Regions from separate parts of the Pseudomonas sp. AC242 genome, predicted to be linked through region 1. Evidence: predicted binding sites of a transcription regulator. Region 1 holds the regulator's gene; each other region holds the start of a gene.
What was found. The regulator sigma-54, encoded in region 1, starts transcription at its own class of promoters, with help from an activator protein. The targets are predictions, from matches to a motif close to ANTGGCATNNANNTTGCTNT.
Positions count from the first base shown of each region.

Region 2: a site for sigma-54 is predicted at 2,138-2,157, ahead of glnA (type I glutamate--ammonia ligase). Genes of this name have one in related genera too.
Region 3: a site for sigma-54 is predicted at 1,891-1,910, ahead of ACZZ0A_RS21085 (pilin). Genes of this name have one in related genera too.

Region 1 is NZ_OZ409873.1:226,716-231,603, reverse strand. It holds gene ACZZ0A_RS00955 (KdsC family phosphatase) at 1-324, shown strand, start outside; gene lptC (LPS export ABC transporter periplasmic protein LptC) at 333-905, shown strand; gene lptA (lipopolysaccharide transport periplasmic protein LptA) at 892-1,437, shown strand; gene lptB (LPS export ABC transporter ATP-binding protein) at 1,437-2,162, shown strand; gene ACZZ0A_RS00935 (RNA polymerase factor sigma-54) at 2,350-3,843, shown strand; gene hpf (ribosome hibernation-promoting factor, HPF/YfiA family) at 3,917-4,225, shown strand; gene ptsN (PTS IIA-like nitrogen regulatory protein PtsN) at 4,238-4,702, shown strand; gene rapZ (RNase adapter RapZ) at 4,705-4,888, shown strand, end outside.
Region 2 is NZ_OZ409873.1:6,091,883-6,096,770, reverse strand. It holds gene typA (translational GTPase TypA) at 1-329, opposite strand, end outside; gene thiI (tRNA uracil 4-sulfurtransferase ThiI) at 469-1,923, opposite strand; gene glnA (type I glutamate--ammonia ligase) at 2,253-3,659, shown strand; gene ACZZ0A_RS27500 (DUF4124 domain-containing protein) at 3,949-4,464, shown strand; gene ACZZ0A_RS27495 (DUF4124 domain-containing protein) at 4,461-4,888, shown strand, end outside.
Region 3 is NZ_OZ409873.1:4,714,746-4,719,633, reverse strand. It holds gene ACZZ0A_RS21095 (type II secretion system F family protein) at 1-27, opposite strand, end outside; gene pilB (type IV-A pilus assembly ATPase PilB) at 30-1,730, opposite strand; gene ACZZ0A_RS21085 (pilin) at 1,957-2,388, shown strand; gene ACZZ0A_RS21080 (BON domain-containing protein) at 2,686-3,042, shown strand; gene ACZZ0A_RS21075 (DUF2845 domain-containing protein) at 3,278-3,574, opposite strand; gene ACZZ0A_RS21070 (DUF748 domain-containing protein) at 3,574-4,888, opposite strand, start outside.

The sequences.
Region 1 (4,888 bases):
GTCGTTGAACGTCGAGCGAAAAACCTGGGGATTCCCCACCTGTTTCAGGGCCGCGAAGACAAATTGGTTGTTCTCGACGGTCTGCTTGAGCAACTGGGCCTAAGCTATGAAGAAGTCGCTTACCTCGGTGACGATCTGCCCGATCTGCCGGTGATTCGCCGTGTTGGTCTGGGCATGGCCGTAGCCAACGCCGCCGATTTCGTCCGCGAACACGCCCATGGCGTAACCCGCGCCCGTGGTGGCGAAGGGGCCGCCCGCGAATTCTGCGAATTGATCCTGCGCGCCCAGGGCCGCCTCGATGCGGCCAACGCCGCGTACCTGTGAGCCAAACCATGTTTAGCAAAAAATTTCGCAACTTCCTGCTGTTCGGCTGTATCGCGGCGATATTTGCCGCGGTGGGCTACTGGAACATCAGTCCGGAACGCTTCCTCGACAAGCCACCGGTGACGTCGGTCGAAACGCCTATCGACTGGTATGCAACCAACACGCACACCCTGCAATACCTGCCGGACGGCAAAGTGCAGTATGAAATGACCTCCGACAAGGCCGAGCACGTCAAGGCTACCGATGTCACCCTGGTCACAAAGCCGGACCTGAACATGTATCGCGGCACCGACTTCCCTTGGCACGTAACCAGCGAACGCGGCGAAGTGAACTCGGGCGGTACCGAAGTTGAACTGATCGATTCGGTACGCGTACAGCGCACCGATGAGAAAAAACGCGGCACTCTGATCACCAGCACCCGCATGACCGTGTTCCCGCAGCAAGAATATGCGCAGACCGAGCAACCCGTTAGAATCGAGGGTGCTGGCGGTGTATCGACTGGCGTCGGAATGAAAGCGTACCTGAAGGAAAGCAGGATACACCTGCAATCGAACGTAAGAGGACAGTATGAGGCTCGTTAAAACCCTCCCTATTTTGCTCAGTCTGGGCGCAGCACTGGGAAGCGTGAGCGCCTGGGCTCTGCCGAACGATCAGCAGCAACCTATCCGCATTCAGGCCGACGACGCCCAACTGGATGACAAGAACGGCATCGCCACCTACAAAGGTGATGTGATCATCACCCAAGGCTCGATGATCGTTAAAGGCAACACGGTGACCATCACCCGTACGCCGGCTGGCGATATCGACGTCGTGACGTCGGTGGGCAACCTCGCCTACTTCGAACAGTTGCAGACTCAAGGTGATGCCAAGCCTGTACAGGGCTGGGGCGTAACGATCCAGTACCACGCCGCGCAAAACCGCGTTGTACTGATCGACAAGGCCAAGGTTGTCGACAAGGACAACAACACGACGCAAGGCGAGAAAATCGTCTATGACACCGTGAAGAAACTGGCCAGCGCCGGTCGCGCTACCGGCAGCAAGGTTACCGAGGCGCGTCCGCGCATCGACATGGTGATCCAGCCGAAGAAGAAAACCGACGAGAAAACCCAGTAATGGCAACTCTGAAAGCTCAGCACCTGGCCAAGGCCTATAAAAGCCGCCAGGTCGTGCGTGATGTCAGCCTGTCGATCGACAGCGGCCAGATCGTCGGCCTGCTCGGCCCGAACGGCGCCGGCAAGACGACCTGCTTCTACATGATCGTCGGCCTGGTACAGGCCGATCAGGGTCGCGTGCTGATCGATGATCTGGACGTCAGCCACCAGCCGATGCACGGTCGTGCCAAGGCCGGTATCGGCTATCTGCCGCAAGAAGCGTCGATCTTCCGCAAACTGTCGGTGGCCGACAACATCATGGCCATCCTCGAGACCCGCCAGGAGCTCGACAAGGCCGGCCGTCGCAAAGAGCTGGAAAACCTGCTGCAGGAATTCCACATCAGTCACATCCGCGACAACCTCGGCATGAGCCTGTCCGGTGGTGAACGCCGCCGTGTGGAAATCGCTCGCGCGCTGGCAACGGCACCGAAATTCATCCTGCTCGACGAACCGTTCGCCGGTGTCGACCCGATTTCGGTCGGCGACATCAAGCAGATCATCCACCACCTCAAGGCCAAGGGCATTGGTGTACTGATCACCGACCACAACGTCCGTGAGACGCTGGACATCTGCGAAACCGCTTACATCGTCAACGACGGTCAGTTGATTGCCGAGGGCGATGCAGAAACCATCCTGGCCAACGATCTGGTCAAGGAAGTGTATCTGGGCCACGAGTTCCGCCTGTAAGCGCAACAGTGCCCGGTGCGCCGCCCGGGCGCTGTATCGATTCAAGCAGGATTTAATACGCTTTAATTGTTACAGCGCTCTAGGCAAACACTTCAGTTTCAGGCATATAATTTGCTTAAGTTTGGCGCTTCGGCGCCCTGTAGTGGATGGCGCATAGCGCCGGCGAATAAGGTGTTAAGCCCCTGCCATGAAACCATCGCTAGTCTTGAGAATGGGCCAGCAGCTGACGATGACACCGCAGCTGCAACAGGCCATCCGTCTGCTCCAATTGTCGACCCTGGATCTGCAACAGGAAATCCAGGAGGCTCTGGAATCCAATCCGATGCTCGAACGCCAGGAAGAAGGCGACGACTTCGACAATTCCGACCCCATGGCCGACAACGCCGAACAGAAGCCCGCCACCGAAATCCAGGAACCGTCCTATCAGGAAACTGCCCCGACGGTGGACAACCTCGAGGAGGGCGAATGGAACGAGCGCATCCCCAACGAGCTTCCGGTCGACACCGCCTGGGAAGACGTCTACCAGACCAGTGCCAGCAGCCTGCCGAGCAGCGACGATGACGAGTGGGACTTCACCACACGCACCTCCGTCGGCGAGAGCCTGCAAAGCCATCTGCTGTGGCAACTGAACCTTGCACCGATGTCCGACACCGATCGCCTGATCGCCGTCACCCTGATCGATTGCATCAACAATCAGGGCTACCTGGATGAAACCCTCGAAGAGATCCTCGAGGCGTTCGATCCGGAACTGGACATCGAACTGGACGAAATCGAAGCCGTCCTGCACCGCATTCAACAATTTGAACCAGCCGGCATCGGCGCCCGCAACCTCGGCGAATGCCTGCTGCTGCAATTGCGCCAGCTGCCAGCCAAGACGCCTTGGCTGGCTGAAGCCAAGCGTCTGGTCAGCGATTACATCGACCTGCTCGGCGGCCGCGACTACAGCCAGTTGATGCGTCGCATGAAGCTCAAGGAAGACGAACTGCGTCAGGTCATCGAACTGGTGCAGAGCCTGAATCCGCGCCCAGGCTCGCAAATCGAGTCGACTGAAGCCGAATATGTTGTCCCTGACGTTATCGTGCGCAAGGACAACGAGCGCTGGCTGGTCGAGCTCAATCAGGAGTCGGTGCCACGCCTGCGCGTCAATGCCCAGTACGCCGGTTTCGTGCGTCGCGCCGACACCAGCGCCGACAACACCTTCATGCGCAATCAGTTGCAGGAAGCCCGCTGGTTCATCAAGAGCCTGCAGAGCCGCAACGAAACCCTGATGAAAGTTGCCACCCAGATCGTCGAGCATCAGCGCGGTTTTCTGGAGTACGGCGACGAAGCCATGAAGCCGCTGGTCCTGCATGACATCGCCGAAGCGGTCGGCATGCACGAATCAACGATTTCACGGGTGACCACACAGAAATTCATGCATACCCCGCGCGGTATTTATGAGTTGAAATACTTTTTCTCCAGCCACGTCAGCACCTCCGAAGGCGGCGAATGCTCGTCCACAGCGATCCGCGCGATCATCAAAAAACTGGTTGCAGCGGAAAATCAGAAAAAGCCGTTGAGTGACAGCAAGATCGCTGGTTTACTGGAGGCACAAGGCATTCAGGTGGCTCGCCGCACCGTCGCCAAGTACCGCGAATCCCTCGGGATCGCGCCTTCGAGCGAACGCAAGCGGTTGATGTAAGCCACGTTACAGCGTTCCAGTGGCAGGCTTTTCGGCCTGCCGCTTTATGCACTGGCAACGAAGGAGAAGCTGTATGCAAGTCAACATCAGTGGACACCAACTGGAAGTGACCCAACCTCTGCGTTCCTACATCGAGGAAAAACTCCAACGACTGGAGCGACATTTCGACAAGATCACCAACGTGCAAGTCACGATGTGCGTCGAAAAGCTGAAGCAGAAAATTGAAGCCACCTTGCATATACCCGGCAGCGAAGTGGTCGCTAACGCAGAAGATACTGATATGTATGCTGCGATCGACTCACTGACCGACAAGCTGGATCGCCAACTCAAAAAGCATAAGGAAAAGACCCAGAGCCTCCTTCAGGGCGCTACCGGTCGTTAACATCCCTAATCCATGATCCGACTTGAAACCATCCTGACCCCCGGCCGTTCCCTCGTGAACGTGCCGGGCGGCAGTAAAAAGAAAGCCCTCGAACAAATTGCCAACCTGATCGCCCGCGAAGTGCCGGATCTGGAGATGCAAGATGTCTTCGAGGCGTTGATTGCCCGTGAAAAACTCGGCTCCACCGGTTTTGGTAACGGCATCGCCATTCCTCACTGCCGTCTCAAGGGTTGCCAGTCGCCTATCAGCGCCTTGATGCACCTTGATACGCCAATCGATTTCGACGCCATTGATGGCGCTCCGGTTGACCTGCTGTTCGTACTGCTGGTCCCGGAAGCCGCCACCGATGCGCACCTGGAGTTGCTGCGTCAGATCGCCAGCATGCTCGACCGCAAGGACGTGCGCGATAAGCTGCGCAGCGCCGCGAGCAACGAAGCCTTGTATCAGGTTGTCCTGGACGAGCAGAACGGGCATTAATCATGCGCTTGATCATCGTCAGCGGCCGTTCCGGCTCGGGTAAAAGTACGGCTCTGGATGTCCTTGAGGACAACGGCTATTACTGCATCGACAACCTTCCTGCAGGCTTGCTGCCGGAACTGGCCGAACGCGCGCTGATTCACACTGAGCTGGCGCAACCGCTGGTGGCCGTGTCCATCGATGCGC
Region 2 (4,888 bases), 5.9 Mb from region 1:
CGGGTTTGCGGCATAGGGCCGTCTTGAGCGTCAACCAGCAGCAGAACGGAGTCAACCATCGACATTACGCGTTCAACTTCGCCGCCGAAGTCGGCGTGGCCCGGGGTGTCCACGATGTTGATGTGGTAGCCGTTCCAGTTGATGGCGGTGTTTTTCGCCAGAATGGTAATACCGCGCTCTTTTTCCTGGTCGTTGGAGTCCATCACGCGCTCGTCGTTGAGCTCGTTGCGCTCCAGTGTGCCGGATTGACGCAGGAGTTTGTCTACCAGGGTGGTTTTACCATGGTCAACGTGGGCGATGATGGCGATGTTGCGTAGATTTTCGATCACTTGTGTATCTCGATCAGAGGATTCGGTTTGCTGACAAGTCTTGGCAGCGATTAGCAGTAGTGTCCGGCATGGCCGTTACAGCTTGACGGCGGTGTCGGGGGGCCGGTGACGCAGGCCACAGGCAAACAGCCCCGGGCACTTAGCTCGGTCGATAAACGCGCACATTGGCATGCCCCTCACTGAGCAAATGGTGAGCATGCAGGCGACTCATCACGCCTTTGTCGCAATACAGCAGGTACTGGCGAGTCGGATCCAGCTCCTTGAAACGAGCGTTCACTGCGTAGAACGGCATCGTCTGTACTTCTACGCCAGCGAGTTCCAGCGGCTCATCCTCGGCGGCATCCGGGTGACGGATGTCGATCACGATCTGGCCGGCCAGTGCTTCGCTGACTTCTTCAATCTGTACGTCCTGGCCCAATTCGTCGATCACCCGATCGATCGGCACCAGTTTGGCGTTTTCGAGCGCACGCTCGAGGACTGCCATGTCGAATTCTTTCTCTTCGTGTTCAACACGACCGCGTTTGGCGGCGGTTTTCGGATTGACCGAAATGACCCCGCAGTATTCCGGCATGTGCCGGGCGAAATCGGCAGTGCCGATCTCGTTGGCCGTGTCGATGATGTCCTGCTTGTGCGCCACGATCAGCGGACGCAGGACCAGTTTGTCGGTCACGCAGTCGATCACCGACAGGTTCGGCAGCGTCTGGCTCGACACCTGGGAGATCGCCTCGCCGGTGACCAGCGCCTCGATCTGCAGGCGGTCGGCGATATTGGAGGCCGCGCGCAACATCATACGCTTCAATACGACGCCCATATGACTGTTATCGACTTTGCCGAGAATTTCGCCCAGCACTTCTTCGAACGGAACACTGACAAATAGCACGCGTTGCGAGCTGCCGTACTTCTTCCAGATGAAATGCGCGACTTCCATCACGCCCAATTCATGGGCACGCCCGCCCAGATTGAAGAAGCAGAAGTGCGTCATCAGGCCGCGACGAATGATCTGGTAGGCCGCAACGGTCGAGTCAAAGCCGCCGGACATCAATACCAGCGTCTGCTCAAGGGCACCGAGCGGGTAACCCCCGATGCCGTTGTGCTGGCTGTGGATCACAAACAACCGTTTGTCGCGAACTTCGATGCGGACTTCGATTTCCGGCGCTTTCAGGTCGATCCCGGCGGCACCGCACTCACGGCGCAGCTTGCTGCCGACGTATTTTTCGACATCCATCGAGCTGAATGCGTGCTTGCCGGCACGCTTGCAACGCACCGAGAAAATCTTCCCGGCCAGTGCATCGCCGTAGTGCTGTTTGCACTTCTCGGTGATGTCGTCGAAGTCGCCCAGCGGGTACTCGTCGATCTGCAGAAAGTGCGCGATGCCCGGCATGCAGGTCAGGCGCTCGCCCATCTCTTTCAAGGCTTTGGGATCGGTAACGCGGGTTTCCAGTTCGAGATTGTCCCACACACCGTTCACCACCACGGCCGGGTCCAGGTCGCGGAGCACGGTGCGGATGTTCTTGGCCAACTGGCGGATGAACTTCGTCCGGACAGGTCGGCTTTTGATGGTGATCTCGGGGAAGACTTTTACGATTAGTTTCATGAAAACAGCGCGCGAACGGCCAGCCGAAAAAGGGGGGCGCGGATTATAGCGGAAATTGCTCAAGGTTTAACCAGTTAATGTGCAGAAGGTTTTGCACGCACCAAAACGGGTCATTTTCGATTTATGACGCTACATTAAAGGGCGAGATTTTCCGCATTGAGGTGCTTTGCACCTTTATAAGCGTGAATTTGGGGCAAAAAACCCATGCTGGGGCACTGGCATGCAATTTGCTCCCTTGTGAGGCAGGTTGCCTTGGCAGAGTATTCGCGCCGGCATCACCCAAATTCTAAGGGCATCCACTACTAAGCCCGAAGCCACCCGGAGGACATATGTCGAAGACGGTTCAACTCATCAAAGATCATGACGTCAAGTGGATTGATCTGCGCTTCACGGACACCAAAGGCACTCAGCACCACGTGACCATGCCGGCTCGCGATGCGCTGGATGAAGACTTCTTCGAAGTCGGCAAAATGTTCGACGGTTCCTCCATCGCTGGCTGGAAAGGCATCGAAGCCTCCGACATGATCCTGATGCCGGTTGACGAAACTGCCGTACTCGACCCGTTCACCGAAGACGCCACCCTGATCCTGGTGTGCGACATCATCGAACCTTCGAGCATGCAAGGCTACGACCGCGACCCACGTGCGATCGCCAAGCGTGCCGAAGAACACCTGAAAGCCACCGGTATCGGTGACACCGTGTTCGCCGGTCCTGAGCCTGAGTTCTTCATCTTTGACTCGGTGAAATTCAAGTCGGACATCTCCGGCTCGATGTTCAAGATCTACTCCGAGCAAGGTTCGTGGATGTCCGACCAGGACATCGAAGGCGGCAACAAGGGTCACCGTCCAGGCGTCAAAGGTGGCTACTTCCCGGTTCCGCCGTTCGACCACGACCACGAAATCCGTACCTCCATGTGCAACGCACTGGAAGAAATGGGCCTGACCGTCGAAGTTCACCACCACGAAGTGGCGACTGCCGGCCAGAACGAAATCGGCGTCAAGTTCAACACCCTGGTGAAGAAAGCCGACGAAACCCAAACCCTGAAGTACGTTGTGCACAACGTTGCTGACGCTTACGGTCGCACCGCGACCTTCATGCCGAAGCCACTGTACGGCGACAACGGTTCGGGCATGCACGTGCACATGTCGATCTGGAAAGACGGCAAGAATACCTTCGCCGGTGAAGGTTATGCCGGCCTGTCCGATACCGCTCTGTACTTCATCGGCGGCATCATCAAGCACGGTAAGGCCCTGAACGGCTTCACCAACCCGGCGACCAACTCGTACAAGCGTCTGGTTCCAGGCTTCGAAGCTCCAGTGATGCTGGCCTACTCGGCTCGCAACCGTTCCGCTTCGATCCGTATTCCTTACGTGTCGAGCCCGAAAGCCCGCCGTATCGAAGCCCGCTTCCCGGATCCGGCTGCCAACCCTTACCTGGCCTTCGCAGCACTGCTGATGGCCGGTCTGGACGGTATCCAGAACAAGATCCACCCAGGCGACGCTGCTGACAAAAACCTGTACGACCTGCCGCCTGAAGAGGCGAAAGAGATCCCGCAAGTTTGCGGCAGCTTGAAAGAAGCCCTGGAAGAGCTGGACAAGGGCCGCGCGTTCCTGACCAAGGGCGGCGTATTCTCCGACGACTTCATCGACGCTTACATCGCGCTGAAATCGGAAGAAGAAATCAAGGTTCGCACCTTCGTACACCCACTGGAATATGAGCTGTACTACAGCTGCTGATCCGGTAGCGCCGCGTTTTTCGGCGTGACAAAAAGAGGCCTCCTTCGGGAGGCCTTTTTTATTGCCTGCCATTTATGACGTGATGCTGATCGTTCCCACGCTCCGCGTGGGAATGCAGCCCGTGACGCTCCGCGTCACTGGACGCGGAGCGTCCCTTGAGGCGTACCCACGCAGAGCGTGGGAACGATCAATTGTGGTGTATGAATGATCTCTGGATGTGTGCAGGGTTGGGCCAACCGCCACACCTGTCCTATGCTGCACCCCATCGCTTTCAATCCCGGTCGATTTCATGGGTCGCACCTTTCTCTACATTCTATTGCTGATGATCGCCCTGCCCGCCGCCGCGCAGATCTACAAATACACCGATGCCAACGGCCACACGGTGTACAGCGATCACTCGCCGGACGGCGTGCAGGCACAACCGGTGGAATTGCCGCCGCTCAATCGGGTCGAGCCTCAGGCGCCCAGCGCACCACCCGCGCCCGAAACCGACAACCGTGAACCTGCGCCCAACGCCTATGACATTCTTGAACTCGCTGGTTTGCCCACCGAAGAGGCCCTGCGCGCCAATAACGGCACGTTCACCGTTCAAGTGCTGATCAAACCCCGCCTGCTGCCGCCGCATCAATTAAGGCTGGTATTGGACGATGAGCCTTACGGTCAGCCGAGCAACGTGCCGATCCTGCAACTGGTGAACGTTGATCGCGGTGAACATCGTCTAGCGGTGCAGGTGATTGACGGGCAAACGGTCATACAGCAGAGCCCGCCAGTTCTCCTCAGCGTACAGCGGGTGCACAAGCCATGATCCGCGCATGTTTGTTCGTCGTGCTGGCGCTGCTGACCCTGCAGGCTTCAGCAGAGGTCTTCACCTATACCGATGCTCAGGGCAATCGTGTCTACACCGACCAGCCCCGCAGCAACGCCAAGCGCGTACCGATCGCGACCAGCAATCGCATGTCGGCCAACCCCGGCGCCGCTGCGCCGATCACCACCGCAAAAAAATCCCCGGAACAACCACCGTTCCACTACGACATGCTGCGCATTCTGGTGCCCGAACCCGATGCCACAATTCGCAGCAGTGCCGGCGAGATCATCGTCAGCGTCACCAGCGAACCCGGCCTGCAACGCGGCCACCGTTATCGCCTGTTGCTGGATGGCCAAGCCACCGGCGAACCCGGTCTGAGTCCGGTGTTCCCGCTGAACAACATTGATCGTGGCAGCCATAACCT
Region 3 (4,888 bases), 4.5 Mb from region 1:
ACTGATTTTCGCTGCCTTGACCGCCATGTTCAGTCCTTGGTGACCCGGTTGATTTCTTCAAGGCTGGTGATGCCTTGCATGGCCTTGTGCAGCCCGGAGGTGCGCAGGTCGTCGAAGCCGTCGCGGCGCATTTGAATGTCGATTTCCAGCGAGTTGCCTTCGGCCATGATCAAGCGTTGCAACTCCGGTGTGTTTTTCACCACTTCATAAATCCCCACGCGTCCCTTGTAACCGCCGTTGCAGTGATCGCAACCGACCGGCTCGTAGATCGTGAAATGGCCGATGCGTTCCTCGGGGAAGCCTTCCTTGATCAAGGTTTCGCGTGGGATCTCGATGGCTTTCTTGCAGTGGCTGCAGAGCTTGCGTGCCAGGCGCTGGGCAATGATCAGGCTGACCGAGGTGGCAATGTTGAAGCCGGGAATGCCCATGTTGTGCAGGCGCGTCAGGGTTTCCGCGGCGCTGTTGGTGTGCAGGGTCGAGAGCACCAGGTGACCGGTCTGCGCAGCTTTGATGGCGATCTCGGCGGTTTCCAGGTCGCGGATCTCACCGACCATGATCACGTCCGGGTCCTGGCGCAGAAACGAGCGCAACGCCTGAGCAAAGTCGAGTCCTTGTTTAGGATTGACGTTGACCTGGTTGATGCCTTCCATGTTTATCTCCACCGGGTCTTCGGCGGTGGAGATGTTGATGTCGACGGTATTGAGGATATTCAGGCCGGTGTAGAGCGACACGGTTTTACCCGACCCGGTGGGGCCGGTGACCAGAATCATGCCCTGTGGCTGCTTGAGTGCGGCCATGTACAGATCCTTTTGCTCGGGCTCATAGCCGAGGGCGTCGATACCGATCTGCGCGCTGGACGGGTCGAGAATCCGGATCACCACTTTTTCGCCCCACAACGTGGGCAGCGTGTTGACCCGGAAATCGATCGACTTGCTTTTCGACAGGCGCATCTTGATCCGCCCGTCCTGCGGTTTGCGCCGTTCCGAGATATCGAGGCTGGCCATGACTTTCAGGCGTGCGGCGATGCGCCCGGCCAGTTGAATCGGTGGTTTGGCCACCTCACGCAGGATGCCGTCGGTGCGCACCCGCACCCGGTAGTTTTTCTCGTAAGGCTCGAAGTGCAGGTCGGAAGAGCCACTCTTGATCGCGTCGAGCAGCATCTTGTGCACGAAACGCACCACCGGCGCATCGTCGGCATCGAGGCCACCGATGGCGTCCTGCTTGCTGTCGTCGACGGATTCGACATCGAGGCCGTCAAGATCGACATCGGCCATGTCTTCCAGGCCACTGCTGTGGGTGTCGAAGAACTTCTCGATGGCATCGGTGAGCTTGTCGTCCTCGACCAGAATGGCTTCGGTGCTCAGCCCGGTGCTGAACTGAATGTCGTTGATCGCTTGATGGTTGCTCGGGTCGGAGATGCCGACGAACAGCTTGTTGCCACGTCGCCACAAGGGCAGGGCATGGTGCTGACGCACAAGTTTTTCGCTGACCAGGCCCTTGGGTTGGGTTTCCTTGTCGAGGCAATTGAGATCAAGGAACGCCATGCCGAAATGCTCGCTGGCAATCTCGGCCACTTGCCAGCTCTTGACCAGTTTGTTCTGCACCAGATAGCTGACCAGCGACAGGCGATTGCGCTGGGCCTGTTGCCAGGCTTGCTGGGCGCTTTTTTCCGTGAGCAGTTCGGCCTGGACCAATTGCTTGGCCAGACCGCTCAGAGCGATGTCATTCATGGGAATTCCGCACACTTGCAGTTCATGACTTATAGCCTAGTCAAGTGACAGCGCCAAACACGGCGGGTGCAGGTGACAAAAAGTGTCAGATAGTGCGGTTGCAGGTTGTAGGAATTGGCGTTGCAAGCGCTTCGCGCCCCAATGGGCGGGTCTTGAAGGCATTGGCATGGCCTATGCTGCGTCACTTTCAGATCATGAGATTTCGACTCATGCATGGAGCGTGTCTATGAAAAAACAACAAGGGTTTACGCTGATCGAGCTGTTGATCGTGGTGGCGATCATCGGGATTCTGGCGACCATCGCCCTGCCGCAGTATTCCAAGTATCAGGCGCGGTCGAAGGTGACGGCGGGGCTGGCGGAGATCAGTGCGATGAAAGTGCCGTTCGAAGACACCATCAACCAAGGTACCGATCCGACGCTGACGCTGGTGGCCGGTAGTGCCACGGTCACAACGTCAAATTGCGCCGTGACCGCATCGGGCACCGCTTCGACCGGGGCCGGCACCATTGTCTGCACAATCAAGAACGCTCCTGGCCCTGTTCTGGACAAAACCATTACCTTGACCCGTTCATCGGGCACCGGTGCTGGCGTCTGGACTTGCGGCACCACTGTGGCGCCGGACTATTCGCCAAAAGGCTGCACCGCCAGTGGTACATAAGTTGAATGTGTGCTGAACAGGATGCCCCGCTTTGCGGGGCATTTTTCATTGCGCGACACTTCACAAAAGCTTCAATAATTTCAGCGTCTTAGGAACTTTCCAAAAAACCGCAACTTGCATGTGAATATTGCGCATGTCATGCAAATTGCATGATTTCGAAAATCTGCGTTAAACATAAGATATTGATTTATAAGGATTTTGTGTTGATGGAAAAGTTGGCACAGCGTTCGCAACTACCTTGGTAACCCTGCTGACAAGACAACCAGCAGACTTTCCAGAAAAACAGGAGTTACTCGTATGAAGAAGTTCGCTATCACTGCCGCTGCTGCTACCGCGCTGACCCTGACCATGGCTTCCGGTGCATTCGCACAATCCACTCAGGCTACCCAGGCTCCAATGACTCTGGCTGCCGGTGAAGTCACCCAGGCTAAAGAAGCTACTTCTGACACCTGGATCACCACCAAAGTCAAAGCTGACCTGGTCACCGAAAAAGGCATTCCAGGTACTGACATCAAAGTAGAAACCAACAAAGGCGTTGTATCGCTGTCGTCGACTACTGCTGTAACTGAATCGCAGAAAGACGTTGCTGTAGCGATCGCCAAGAAAATCAAAGGCGTTAAAGCGGTCTCTGCTGACGGCCTGAAAGCCGAGTAAGGCATGACTTCTCGCCTGGACCGGGAGAAGGCGCGACAGACGGGCCGAGCAATACGTCTGCCGCAACTTTAGAGTTCATGCGAACGGTCACACGGAGGTGACCATTACGGGCCCCGGCACTTGTGTCGGGGCCTGTTCTATTTTTAGAAGCAAAAGATCGCAGCCTTCGGCAGCTCCTACAGGGAAATGCATTCCAGATTGTAGGAGCTGCCGAAGGCCGCGATCTTTTGCTTTTTCAGTTGCCGCGTTTGCTGTTGATCTGCCGCAGGCGATTGCCTTCAAAGCGCAGGTATTGGTACATGCCGTTGCTCGGGCCGTAAGTCCATTCCTCGACCTGAAACTCCTCGCGGCGATTGGCGCTGCGCTTGTAGCCCAACACATCACGGCTGACCGGCTCACCGCATTTCTGCAGGACTTCGCTGGACCGGTCGCCAAGGCTGATCAATTGACTGCCGCAGCGCAGCGTATCGGACGCCGAGGCGTGACTGGCCGCGAGCGTCATTGCGAGCAAGGCCAGCCACTGAAGTTTCATCACTCGGCATCCAGATGCATTTGCGTGACCACGCGGCCATCGCTTTCGGCCTCGCCAAGGTTGGCGTCGATGAAGTACACGCGGTCGTCTGCCAGTTGGCCTTTATCGACCAGATAATCCTTGATGCTGCTGGCGCGGTCCTGACCCAACTGACGCAACAGCACGTCGCTGCCACTCCAGAACTTGATCACGCCTTCGCGCATTTTCGCCGTACGTTCTTCCTTGCCCAGATCCTTCCATTCCGCCGGTGGCTGGGTTTTCAGGCGGGTGCGGTAAATGCCTTCGAGCAGCGGACCTTTCTCGCTGTCCGGCACTTGCAGCAACGACGCCTGCGCCGGGACTTTATCGCCGCGACGCTGGAGCATCTTGTAGTAGTTGTACTGGTATTCACGTTCCAGACGCTGCTCGGCGAGCAATGGGCCATCGCTGCTTTGCGCGGCAGTACCCTCGATTTCCAGGCGCAGTGCCGGACGTTCCTTCAGTGCTTGGGACAGCTTGATCAGCGCCGCTTCGGCATCCTTGCTCAACTCGCTGGAGCCGGGCGCAAACGACACAGTGCCAAGATCTTGCGAACCGCCGCCACTGATCAACCCGCCGATCATTTTGAACGGCGCGGCCGCGGCTTTGACGATCAGGTTGCGCAAGGTCTGCCAGACAATCGGCATCACGCTGAATTGCGGGTTGTTCAAGTCGCCGGTCACCGGCAATTCGATGGAGATCTTGCCGTCGACGTCCTTGAGCAGGGCAATCGCCAGTTTCAGCGGCAGGCTCACGGCATCCGGGCTGTCGACTTTTTCGCCGAGCTGCAATTGTTCGACCACCACTTTGTTTTCGGCTTTGAGCTGGCCCTTGGTGATCAGGTAATGCAGGTCGAGGTTGAGCCGACCCTTGCGAATGCGGTAACCGGCGAATTTGCCGGAGTAGGGCGTCAACGTCGTCAGTTCGACCCGTTTGAAACTGGTGGCGATGTCGAGGCTGGCCATCGGGTCGAACGGATTGACCGCGCCCTTGATGGTCACCGGTGCATAGCGGTCGACCTTGCCTTTGATGTCGACGCTGGCCGGTTTTGCCTGGCGGCTGTCGATGGTGCCGATCTGGCCGTTGAGCTGCTGCACGGCGGTGGCGAAGTTGGGCGTCAGGCTGAAATCGGCGAAGTTGGCCGAGCCGTCATTGATCGCGATGCCACCGATGTGAATGCCCAGCGGTTTTTCGTTGCTGGCTGGTTTGGCTGCTGTGCTCTTTGCGCCACTGTCAGCGGGCTGCGGGATCAGCAGATCATCAATGTTGGTGGTGCGATCATCGTTGATCATGAAC